One region of the Brevibacillus agri genome, then DNA from elsewhere that is predicted to be linked to it. Evidence: riboswitches for the same ligand, from Rfam matches in the RefSeq annotation. Region 1 holds a riboswitch; each other region holds the start of a gene.

Evidence for each region. Region 1 has a riboswitch for cyclic di-GMP ahead of ggt (gamma-glutamyltransferase). Riboswitches for the same ligand answer to the same signal wherever they lie in the genome.
Region 2: linked by a shared signal. The riboswitch ahead of BA6348_RS20885 (methyl-accepting chemotaxis protein) and the one ahead of ggt (gamma-glutamyltransferase) in region 1 are both predicted to bind cyclic di-GMP.
Region 3: linked by a shared signal. The riboswitch ahead of BA6348_RS23360 (GNAT family N-acetyltransferase) and the one ahead of ggt (gamma-glutamyltransferase) in region 1 are both predicted to bind cyclic di-GMP.

What each region holds. Positions count from the first base shown of each region.
Region 1 is NZ_CP026363.1:898,847-903,013, reverse strand. It holds gene BA6348_RS04570 (glutamine--tRNA ligase/YqeY domain fusion protein) at 1-633, opposite strand, end outside; gene BA6348_RS04565 (SET domain-containing protein) at 718-1,335, opposite strand; cyclic di-GMP riboswitch class I at 1,558-1,646, shown strand; gene ggt (gamma-glutamyltransferase) at 1,831-3,549, shown strand; gene BA6348_RS04555 (methyl-accepting chemotaxis protein) at 3,669-4,167, shown strand, end outside.
Region 2 is NZ_CP026363.1:4,260,241-4,264,407, forward strand. It holds gene rpmI (50S ribosomal protein L35) at 43-240, opposite strand; gene infC (translation initiation factor IF-3) at 271-774, opposite strand; gene moaA (GTP 3',8-cyclase MoaA) at 1,037-2,050, opposite strand; cyclic di-GMP riboswitch class II at 2,348-2,431, shown strand; gene BA6348_RS20885 (methyl-accepting chemotaxis protein) at 2,568-4,167, shown strand, end outside.
Region 3 is NZ_CP026363.1:4,765,275-4,769,441, forward strand. It holds gene BA6348_RS23340 (AzlD domain-containing protein) at 1-261, opposite strand, end outside; gene BA6348_RS23345 (AzlC family ABC transporter permease) at 252-926, opposite strand; gene BA6348_RS23350 (TrmB family transcriptional regulator) at 1,052-1,861, opposite strand; gene BA6348_RS23355 (hypothetical protein) at 1,995-2,177, opposite strand; cyclic di-GMP riboswitch class I at 2,461-2,544, shown strand; gene BA6348_RS23360 (GNAT family N-acetyltransferase) at 2,706-3,254, shown strand; gene BA6348_RS23365 (methyl-accepting chemotaxis protein) at 3,256-4,167, shown strand, end outside.

The DNA.
Region 1 (4,167 bases):
CGGGTAAATGCACCATTTGTCTCCCGTGTTGTGGTGGGTCGTATGGGAAATGCGGTACAAAACCGGATCGCGCATGTTGATGTTCGGGGAGGACATGTCGATTTTGGCACGCAGCACTTTTTCCCCGTCCTTGAACTCTCCGTTGCGCATGCGCTCGAACAGGTCGAGGTTTTCCTCCACAGAACGGTTGCGGTACGGACTGTCTACGCCCGGCTCCGTCAACGTTCCGCGCAGCTTGCGCATCTCTTCGGCAGACAGATCGTCCACGTAGGCTTTGCCTTTTTGAATCAACAGCACCGCACGCTTGTACATCTCTTCAAAGTAATCCGATGCAAAAAACAGCCCGTCCCATTCAAAGCCAAGCCATTTGACGTCTGTTTTGATCGCTTCCACGTACTCAGTGTCTTCTTTCACCGGATTGGTATCGTCAAAACGGAGGTGAGCCTTGCCATTAAATTCGCTTGCCAGTTCAAAATTCAGGCAGATGGCTTTTGCATGTCCAATATGAAGATACCCGTTCGGCTCCGGCGGAAAGCGGGTAATGACTTCCTTGACCTTGCCTGCTTGCAGGTCGTCAATCACGATATTGCGGATAAAATTGGATGACGCTACCTTGTTTTCCAATGAAATCAACCTTTCACTTCACCTTTACATTCCATAATACTGATTCTCTTCCCAGAGTTCAACAAAATCGGGCCGTTGTCCGGCCCGCTGCGTCTACCACTCCTGCTCTTTTGGCCATCGCGATTGCGGCTGGCAGTACAGCGAAATGATCGAGTCGAGCGACCGCTGCTGTTCGGTAATGCCGCGAATGGTTTGCAAATGCTTAGGTCTTACGAGGTGGAGCAGCGGCTGTTCAACCTGATTGAACCGCTCGAAGGCGGCGGCTGCGATCTCATCCCATTGGCGATAGTAGCGCAGCAAGTCGTCAGGCATCACCCTTGAACGGCTCGTGCCCGGCTCCGGCAAACAGTCAAACGGTTCATCCAGGTTCAGCGTTCCGTAATCATCGGTCAGTTCCTCGCCCGGCAAAATGTCCCGCGCCGCCAGTTCCAGATCGTACATCGTCGCCACACAGGTCGCATGGAAGCTGTGGTTGACAAACCGGGCCTTATCCCAGCACAAGATGTATTTGCCGAACTGATTTTTGAACGAATATTTTTGCACGTCCTGTTTTCTTAATGGATCCAGTTTTTCCACAAATGCCGGGTCTAATACCTGATCGAGATCATCCTGGACCCAGACAATCGTGCCTTTGGGAATGAGCTTTGTCGCAAACACACCGTACCCGATCTCGTCGTTGATATAGCGAAGCTCTGTATCGGGATGCATCATGGTCGTTGTTTCACTCCTTGGCAAATGTGCCTTTTTATCATCATAAGCAGTTCGGCCAACAGAGGTGTGTGAATGTCGGTGAAAAACGCGTATTTCCCTGATGCTTCCTTTTTTCTAGATAAAAAGAAATTTCCTTATTTACCCCAATCGACAAATCGTCTATATTATTGACAAACAGGTTTAGGAAATTTTACCTGCAACATTTGCATTAATTTTTCATTGATATCGAAACGGCAAACCCGGGGAAATCCGGCGACGCAAAGCTAGAGGGGCTACCTCCGCACGAGCGGGCATGCCAGCCAGCTACCGAAATATTGATGTAGGACAAGACCAATGATCCTATATCATTGGTCTTTTTTTGCGCACTCATTGTCTGTTTTTGTCCATTTTTGTAGGTATAAGGAATTTTCTGTCTGTCCCGGTCAAGGAGGTGAGGCTGCGAAAAGCTGTCGGATTGTTGAACCTTTTCACCAAAATACAAGGAGGCTTCATGAGATGTCACTTTGGAAAAAACTTTCTGCCGTCGCATTGACCGCCGCTATCGGCCTGACAACATTCGCTCCGGTCCAAGCTGCCAATCGTCCAACATCAATGTCGCCAAATGCCATGGTCACAACACCTCACTATCTGGCTACAGCCGCAGCCCTGAAAACGTTGGAAGACGGCGGAAACGCAGTAGACGCCGCGATTACCGCCGCCTCTACCCTCGCCGTCGTCTATCCGCACTACACGACCATTGGCGGGGATAACTTCTGGCTCATTTACAACGCCAAAACAAAAGAGCTGAAAGCATTGAACGGCAGCGGACGAGCTGGCGAAAAGGCAACCATCGAATACTACAAAAGCAAAGGCTACGACAAAATTCCTTCCCGCGGCTATGAGTCTGCCAACACGGTTCCCGGCGTTGTTTCCGGCTGGTGGGAAGCCTACAACTACGCGCACAAAAGCATGGGCAACAGCAAGCTGCCTTGGCACAAGCTGCTGGAGCCTGCGATCGGGTACGCCGAAAACGGCTATCCCGTCTCGCCCAACCAGGTTTACTGGACCAAGTACGCAACAGACCCGACTGACAACGAGCTGAAAAATCTCCAGCGCTTCGAGGGCTTCCGCAAAACGTTCCTGAAGCCGAACGGAGAGCCGTATGCCGCAGGCGAAATTCTCAAGCAAAAGGACCTTGCCAAAACGTTGCGAATCATTGCCCAAAAAGGCGCCGACGGATTTTACAAAGGCGAAGTCGCGCAAAAAATCGTCGCCGACCTGCAAAAAAACGGCGGGCTGCTCACGCTGAAAGACTTCGAGAAGCATACCTCCACCTGGGCGGAGCCGATTACGGTAGACTATCGCGGCTACAAGGCGTACAACGTGCCGCCCAACTCCCAGGGCATGGCCTCGCTCTCGATTTTGAACGTGCTGAACAACTTTGACCTCAAGAGCATGGGCGAAGGTACGCCGGATTACTACCACACGATCGTCGAAGCGACCAAACAAGCTTTTGCCGACCGTGACAAATGGCTGACTGACCCGGCATTCGTGGATATTCCTGTGGACGAGCTGTTGTCCAAGCAGCACGGAAAAGAACTGGCAGCGCGCATTGACATGAAGCAAGCGGCAAAAGCGGTCGAGCCGCTCGATCCAAAAGGCGATACTACGTGGTTTGGCGTCGTGGACAAGGACGGCAATGCCGTGTCGATCATCCAGAGCCACTACTTTGACTGGGGCTCCGGCATCGTCGCGAAAGACACGGGCGTCCTGTTGCAAAACCGCGGCAGCTACTTCTCTCTGGACCCGAAACACATCAATCACCTGGAACCGGGCAAACGCACCTTCCACACGATCAACCCGGCGATGCTCTTTAAAGGAGACAAGCCTTACCTGCTCTACGGAACACAAGGCGGCGAAGGCCAGCCGCAAACGCAGGCGGCGCTCGTCACGCGCATCGTCGACTTCGGCTTCAGCGTGCAGGACGCGATTGAAGCGCCAAGATGGCTGCACGGCCGCAACTGGGGCTCTGCCTCCAACAACCTGAAAGTCGAAAGCCGGATTCCGCAGGACGTTCTGGACGAGCTGGTGAAGCGCGGCCATCCGGTCGAAAAGCTGGAAGCAGCCTACACCGATGCGATGGGCCAGTCCGGCGCGATCTTGATTGATCCGCAAACGAATGTGAAGTTTGGCGGCGCTGACCCTCGCGGGGAAGGCGCGGCAATGGGATATTAATCGCTCGTCAGGCTGCTGAGTCTTCTCGGCAGTCTGACTGTGCATTTCTTTCGGGCAGGCAGCGTTCTACGCAAGACAGAAAGAAATTGCCAAGCACGAATTTAGGAGTGGAAAAGCCTATGTTTTTGTTCAAAAAGCTGAGGAACAAAATGATTCTCTGGTTTCTCACCGTTGCAGTCATTCCTCTGGCCGTCGTTTCGCTGTTTATTACGAACAGCTTTTCATCCATCCTGATCGACAAGCAAAAAGCGTCGTATGTCGACCTGACCTCCAGTACCGCGATGGCGATGGATCAATATTTGGACCGGCGCATGACCGAAATTCAGGTGTTGGCCCGCACCTCTGATATTCAATCGGCTGACGCGGCGGCGAAAAACGAGTTCATCCGCAAGTTTACCGAAGAAATGAAGCTGTACGACGGCAATACGTTTATCGGCAGCGACGGAAAAGTATCCGCCGATACGTTCCCGAAAAGCGTCGGGATCGACCTTGGCGAGCGGCAATTTTTCAAGGACGGCATGCAGGGCAAACCGAGCTACTCCGATGTCCTGGTCGCCAAAACAACGGGCAACCGTTCGATCATCGTCGCTGCTCCCGTCACCGGCAAAAACAAGGAGG
Region 2 (4,167 bases), 2.0 Mb from region 1:
TAGGGAGCTCATGCTGCGTAATGTGTGTAATGATGCGAAAACTTACAGGTAAGTGAGCATTTGCTCCATGCGTTTTTGATCGCCTTTGGAAACGAGTGCAGCTTTGCGCAGGTGGCGCTTTTGCTTAGTCGTTTTGTTGGCGAACATGTGGTTACCAAATGCGCGGTCGCGCTTCAATTGGCCGCTTCCAGTCTTTTTGAAACGTTTTGCAGCAGCCTTGTTGGTTTTCATTTTAGGCATCTGAAAAGTCCTCCTGTCTAAACTACTATCTTACTTTTCCGCTTTCGGAGCCAGAATCATAATCATGCTGCGGCCCTCGATCTTCGGTTTACGCTCAGGCGTAGCGAGATCTTCACACTGAGCAGCTACACGCTCCATAACGCCAAGCCCGATTTCGGAGTGGGTGATTTCACGTCCACGGAAACGGATCGTACACTTCACCTTGTGGTGATCCTCCAAGAACTTGCGGACGTTGCGAAGCTTGGTTTGAAAATCGTGTTCTTCGATGTTAGAAGAAAAACGCACTTCTTTCAGCTCGATGATCTTCTGGTTTTTCCGTGCTTCTTTCTCCTTTTTCGCCTGCTCGTACTTGAACTTTCCGTAGTCCATGATACGGCATACAGGCGGTTTGGCTGTCGGAGCAACGTTTACCAGATCCAGTTCGGCTTCCTGGGCAATGCGCAACGCTTCCCTGAAGGGTACGACTCCCAATTGGCTCCCGTCAGCGCCGATCAAACGGACTTCACGGGCACGGATCGCTTCGTTGATTAACATTTGATCCTTGCTAATACTTGCCACCTCCGTCAATTTCGAGAAGGAACAAAAATGTGCGAACGCATCTGCGCCCGCACATATCTCACCTAAGCAATTTCATCAGATCCAAGGATCTTTGCATAAGAGTTACCTGTCAACAGTCGTGTCGGACGTCGACCCAGGTGAGAAGCTGGGCGCCTCTGCTTGTTCTCGAAGTATGAAGTGTTTATACACGCAACTTATAATACAAGGTAGAGTTGTCTTTGTCAAGGCTTATCGCTTTTTATCCTCCGATGTGGGACATTTCCACCTTCGGACGCTTTTGCAGCCCCGGCGTTTCGTCCAGCCGTTCTTCCGAATAGCGCTCGTCGCGCTTTTCCCAGATCGCGCGAATCTGCTCCTGGATTTCTTCGTCGCTTCGCCCGCTGCGCAGCGGCTCGCGCAAGTCATAGCCGGCGGAGGCGAACAGGCAGTTGTACATTTTCCCCTCTGCCGACAGCCGCGCCCGCGTACAGGTAGAGCAAAAGGCTTGTGTCACCGACGAGATCAGCCCAATCTCCTGATCGCTCCCCTCGTAGCGGTAGCGCGAAGCGACCTCGCCGAAGTAGTTCGCCTCGACCGGGACGAGCGGCATTTCTGCGCCGATCATCCGGACGATTTCGCTGGAAGGCACGACCTGATCGAGCTTCCAGCCGTTGCTGTTGCCTACGTCCATGAACTCAATGAAGCGCAGCGTATGGCCTTGCTCGCGGAAATAACGGGCCATCGGCAAAATGTCCTGGTCGTTGACACCGCGCTGGACGACCATGTTGATTTTCACCCCGAGTCCCGCTTCCGCCGCCGCGCGAATCCCGTCGAGCACAGCATCCACCGGATAGCCTCTGCCGTTTAACATGCCAAACCGCTCGTTGTCCAGGCTGTCGAGGCTGACGGTGACGCGATCAAGCCCGGCTTCCTTCAAAGCCTGGGCATGGCGGGCGAGCAGCGAGCCATTGGTCGTCATGGCGATATCGTGAACGTCCTCTATTTTTCGAATCATTCGTATTAATTCAGGCAAATCCCTGCGCACGAGCGGTTCTCCGCCCGTAATCCGGATTTTCCGCACGCCGAGCGCTGTGAATATTTGGGTCAAGCGGGTAATTTCTTCAAACGACAGCAGCTTGTGCTGCGGCAAAAATTCAAACTCCGGCCCGAAAATTTCAGCCGGCATACAGTACCGGCAACGAAAATTGCATTTGTCTGTCACGGAAATGCGCAGATCACGGAGAGGACGCTTTCGTGTGTCACGTACTTGCATCTGCTCTAGCACTGGTGGTCACCCTCCTTTTCCTGGCTGAGCCTGGCATGCCACTCTATCTCCAGTTTGTCTCGTATTGATGTCCAACATGCGATTCCGGCTTTTTATTAGCGTACCATATTCCGCCTGCGAACGGCTCCTGTTCCTGCACTTTTCGCTGTTGCAAAAGCGGTCGCAAGCCGATGAAAATCGGAAAAATGACCCGGTGCACGCCAATGTGCAAACCGTTTTTTTGACTATTCCCTTTTGTATAAACATAGGATAATATGACTATATATTATGCTCTATATATTCCTCTTCAATAAGGAAAGCGAAGATCAGCCGTTTGTATGTGGGCACTTGAATGGCTGGGAGCGAGTAGTGCAACCGACCCTATTTTCGTTGTAGAGTCGGTTTATTTTATCCCAGAACAAAGGCCTTGTCCACTGCTCAGAAACGGCAAGCTGCAGCAATGGCAATCGCCCCCTCTTTCTCAATTTTTGAGTAAATCAATAAAATGTAAAATTCGGAGGTCTGCATGCAATTTTTTGCAAAGAAAGCAAAGCCATGGAATGAGTATGTGAAAGCTTCCCACGCAACTGACATTACCGAAGTGGGCGAACGCGTGAAAGAGCGCCTGTCTTTTTTGGGCGTGGATCAGGATACATTGGCGCACGTCAAAGAGGCTGCTACCACGCTTTACCCCTTTAAAGCAGAGATCGTATCCAAGTTTTACCAGTCGATCACTAACGTTCCCCACCTCCAGAAGATCATCCTCGACAACTCCAGCCTGGAGCGGTTGAAAAAAACTTTGGAGGTCCACCTGGAGCAGTTTCTCACAGCAGAAGTCAACCATGAGTACGTGAAAACGAGAATTGTCATCGGGCAAGTTCACAGCCGCATTCATCTGACAGCCGATCATTTTATTTCTGCACACCATCTGCTGATTCAGATCATGACCACGATTTTGATGGAAAAATGGAGCAATCAGCCGCATCAGATGATGAAAATGGTCACCGCTGTGCAAAAATTGGCAGCATTCGATCAGCAACTGATTGTGGAAGTGTATATGGAAGAGACGTTCAAATCGTTTTTGTTCGGCATCTCCGGCATGCTCAACCATATGACCCAGCTCGACACGACGAAGCAGCTTATCTCGGGAATGGACGAGCAGATCGAGGAAAGCCACAGCGTCACCGCCGCAACGGAAGAAATGAGCGCCTCGATTCAGGAAGTCGCCAACCACGCGCTCAAAGTCGCGGAAGGGACAGACGAAGCGGTGCAATCCGCTGAACAGAGCAAACAGATCATCAATGCCGCTCTCGGCGACATCCGCCAGGTGGGCCACGTCTTTGTCGAGGTCATGAGCAGGGTAAACCAGCTCAATCAGGAGATTCATCAGACACAGGACGTCATCCGCATCATTCGGGAAATCGCCGAGCAGACCAACCTGCTCGCGCTGAACGCCAGTATCGAGGCCGCCCGGGCCGGAGAGCAAGGGCGCGGCTTTGCAGTCGTAGCCACTGAGGTGCGCAAGCTGGCCGAGCATACAAAAGAACAGATCAGCCGGATCACAGACAACATGGAGTCGCTGCAACAAGTTTCGAAGCGAGTGACGGAGCAGATGGACAGCACGAGCAAGCTGGTGGAGCGCAGCGTCGGGGAAGCCCAGTTCGCCGATGTCGCCCTGAACAAGATTGTGTCCACCATGCAGGAAATCAGCCAATCCACCTCGCAAATTGCCGCCATGACCGAGGAACAGGCTTCTTCTGTCACGGATATCGCCCACCGCAACTCCACGATTTTTGACCTGAGCACACATTCGCAGCAAATCGCCAAAGACACCGCGCAAATCATTCTCGAACTGAGCCGGAAAATGGATGAGTACCGCAAGACGTTCTTTACGATCAATGTCAAATTGAGCTACAAAGACATCGTGCGCGTGGCCAAAACGGATCATTTGCTGTGGAAATGGAAAATTTACAACATGTTCCTTGGTTTGGAAAACCTGGTCGCCGCAGAAATGGCCTCGCACCATCACTGCCGACTGGGGACGTGGTACTACAGCGACTTGCCGCCGCTTGTGCGCAACAACCCGACCTTCAAAAAGCTGGAGGAGCCGCACAAATTAGTACATT
Region 3 (4,167 bases), 1.5 Mb from region 1:
GCGGGTCACGATCGCAACCAGAAACGTCGGAATCGCCGCCAATAGTTCGACATTGGCTAGTAGCGACAACTTTCCCTCCTGCAAAAACAGCTCCTGCCCGACCAGTGCAGCCATGACCGCGATCGGCACGTAATGCAGCCAGCGGACGCCCCACGCGGGAAGCTCCATGCGCGACAGCACCATCAAGGGCAGCACCCGCGGCAAAAACGTGACCAGCGCACTGCCTACAATAATGAGGAAGATATCCCATCTCACTTCCATCTTTCGATCACCATCCCGATTGTCGATGCGCACAGCGTAGCTACGATGACGCCAAGGTTGCCCGGATACAAGACAGACACGCCTACAGCAATGACGACTGCGCTGATGGCGACGACGATATCGAGCCGGATTTGCTTGCGGCTCATCATCGCCAGCACCAGCAAGCCGATAAACATCGCCGGCAGAGCGAAATCAAGGCCCAACTGCTCGGGATTGGCGATCCACTGTCCGAAATAGGCTCCCGCCAAATTGGCCGCAATCCAGTTCAGGTAAGCCGTCACATTCAAACCGTGCATCCATTTTTCGTCGATCTGCTTGCGCTTCGCCGCCTCGTTGATCGCAACCCCGAACGTCTCGTCTGTCAGAAGCGAACCGACGAGCATGTTCCGAAACGCCGTCAGATGGCGGAAGTAGGGCGACAGAGCCGCGCTTAGCAAAATATGCCGCAAATTCACAAACAAAATCGTAATGATAATTCCCATCGCCGAGCTTCCTGCGGCAATCATGCCCGCAGCAATAAACTGCGCCGAGCCTGCGTACAGCAAAATGCTCATCAAGGCAATTTCCATGATGCTCAGCCCAGCGGTCTTTTCCAGCACACCTGCCGCAAACCCGATGCTCAAATACCCGAGCAAGGTTGGAATGCAATCCTTGACCCCCTGCATGAAGCTTCCCTGCTCACCCGCGTTCGACAATGCTTCTACTTGCAGTTGTTCTCGCCCCACTGCTTCTCCCTCACTCTCTCTTTATTTCACTCCGGCTTGCGCGCTTGCCTCCTGCTTCGCTCCGCTTACTTGAATCTCTTCCCGGTGACCACCTGGTACAAGTCCGGCTTGCTGCGCCAGAGCGCTTCGACCTTATCCGGGCCGAGCACCTTTGTCACTTCCGCAAACATAATATCGTGGCGAATGTACTCGACAGCGACCAGAACGAGCGCCGGATCCTTCGTCTTGACCGCCCAGGCAGCCGTATTTGGCGTGAAGTTGGCGATCAGCACTTCCTCCAGATCACGCGCGACGATTGTAAGATGCCCGCCCATCCGTTCCTCGGCCACATCAGGCGCCATATAGTCATGGTGATACGTCGTCCCTACGCGCGTCTCTTGCTGTCCAAACAAAACGGTAAAGACGGAAATCCCTTCTTCGGTTCGTCTGTCCACCGCCTCCTGGATAAAAGGCACCTGAGGCTCCCAGATCGACAGCCACACTTCCTCGCCAGCCTGCTCGATCATTTGCCTCATTTCCATGAGCACCAGCTCGTCACCGCTAATTCGCCGAATGACGTCGATCTCTTGCTCGGACTCTAAGGCCGACAAGTTTTTTTCCAAATAGTCGAAGGACGCTTCGAACTGCCCGCGCAGCCTGCGGACCAGCTCTCTTGCTGGCAGCGGCGCATACGTGACAGGCTCGGAAGGCACGGTGTAAACAGCCCCTTTGTCAACGAGCTTGCCCACGACTTCGTAAATCATGGAGCGCGGCACGCCAGAGCGTTTGCTGATTTCGTATCCGGTGATCGGAGAGTGCTTGAGCAGACTGATGTAAGCCTTGCACTCGTACTGGGAAAATCCGAGCTTTTGCAATTCCTTGTATATGTCTTCCATCCCGACCTCTTAGTAGTTAGTTTTATACTCACTATAGGTTCAGGTTCGTTCCTTTGTCAATGTGCTTTTCCCGGCACAAGCGAAAATAAAAAAAACCCTCCGTGAACGAGGGCCTTTTTGGCAAGCAAGCAGCCTAAGCGAGATCGCGCACTTTAATGTAAGAAACGTTTCTTACATTAATCACGATGTCATCGTATTGCAGCCACCCATCCTTTTGGTTGGCGACCATTTGGATGATTTCTTCCGGCTCGGTTGTCTCGATCTTAACCAGCTCGCCACCGGAAAAGTGAAACTCAATCGTTTTGGCCTGACTCATTTTCGCATCCCTCCTGTTCTTTCTAGTTATCGGACGGATGGTAAATTTTTGTTACGCATCAGGCGCAAGTAGCTGAGTCGGCCATTGGCAAAAGTCCCGGCACAACCTGACTATGTTCCTATCTTTTCTCTGTTTTTCCTCGCATCTTTCTCTGTCCAAACTACCAATTTGGAGCCGACTATTTATGAACAATCGGTTACTTTACCCTACCAAAACTTGACAAGTTTGTTTCTCTTGGATTATATTTTGCATAATTCGACACTTCTATACATTTTTCGCAAATGAATGACAAAGGCAAAGTCATCGAAAGGTGGCGACGCAAAACCACGGGTCTAAAGTCTTTGACCATGACAGCCGGGTTGCCATACATCATGAGCATAGCAGGAAGATGATGGTGACTTTGGGCTGTTTCCGCATGGGGAATGGCCTTTTTTATGCTCACATGGAAGAAAGGAGGCGCCATTTTATCGATCAACACTAGACTTGTACATGAAAAAACAAAGAGAGAGAAAAATGGAGTGGAGTATTATGTACAAACTGGTTGATTCAGCACAATCTTTGGCACTTTTCCATCAAATCAAGGAAAGTGTCTGGACCTCAATGGGCTTCGAGATGGAATACGCCAAAGATGGTTCCGACGTCTATCTTTTGTTGTCGGATGAGGACGAACCAGGCGGGACTTTTGAATTTACACCACATGAAAAATCTTCTGCTTATCTGCAAAATTTGTTTCAGGATGTTTTGACGAGCGATATGAAAGTTGTCGAAGTGGACAGTTTCGCTGTCTTGCCCAAGTTCCGCGGAAAGCTGGGACGATGGGGAGTTGCCCTCATGATCGATTATGCAGAAAAACACGGATATACGCATGCAGTCGGTTTGGCAGATCCGGCTTTTTTTCAGTTGATTAACCGTAAATACAACGTCAGAGCGACGCAAGTGAAAGAGATGGTCTTCTACAAAGGGGCGAATGCCATTCCGACCGTCTTCCACCTGCAAGAAGCCTATTTGAACAAGGACAAGCCCGAATTTGCCTGGTATCAAGAGCTTTGCAAACAAATAAAAGTTGAGGTTAGCTGACATGGAACTCTTACAAAGAAGAAATAACTGGGTGGTCATTGTTTTTGCGAGCATCATTACCATCGTCCAGATCGTGAACCTCATCATGGGGGTTCCGTTCTCCTTCGTTTTAACCGTGCTGGGGATTTTGTACGGGGTGCTCGCACCTTTTGCCTACCTTTCCAACCGGCCAGCCTGGCGGGACAAGATGGCTCCCTTCATGAAGTTTTTCAACTTCGCTGTCATCGGCATTTTCATGTTCGTCATCGTGGGACTCGATCCTTGGCTGGTCAACATCATGACGATCATGTTCTTCGTCGCGGTCATGGGCATTTATCAGGACAAACTGATTAACATCTTGACCATCATCGCAGCCATGGGGATCGTCACCTACTATTTCCTGACGAACGGCGAAGCGATTTTCTACACGTCCGATCCTGTTCATTTGATGTACTACTTGCTGGCCTTCTGCTTCGTATCGGCGACAAGCATGATGCACGCAGTTTTCAACAACAAGCTGCAGCGGGAAAGCGAGGAGCAAAAGCAGCAAGCGATCGCCTCCAAAGAGTCGCTGCAGCGCATTTTGGACCAGATCAACGAATCGCTCAACTCCGTCCAGGAATATCAGGAGAATTTGAACAAGGTTACAGATGGCGTCAACGTCCGCGCGGTGGAGACAGTGGCTGCCCTTCAGGAGATCATGCGCTCCTTCTCGATCCAGACCGACAACACCAACGAGTTGCGCCGCGAGATGGGCACGACCAACCTCCAGGTAGAGGACATGACCCGCTCCGTGACCGAAATGCACGAATACGTAGAATCGACCAAAGAAGCGACCAATGAAAGCAGCAAGCGCATCAGCAACATCGGCAACGACTTCGAGCGCTTTATCAAGGACATTCAAGGCACGAACAAGCTGATCCAAGAGCTGAAC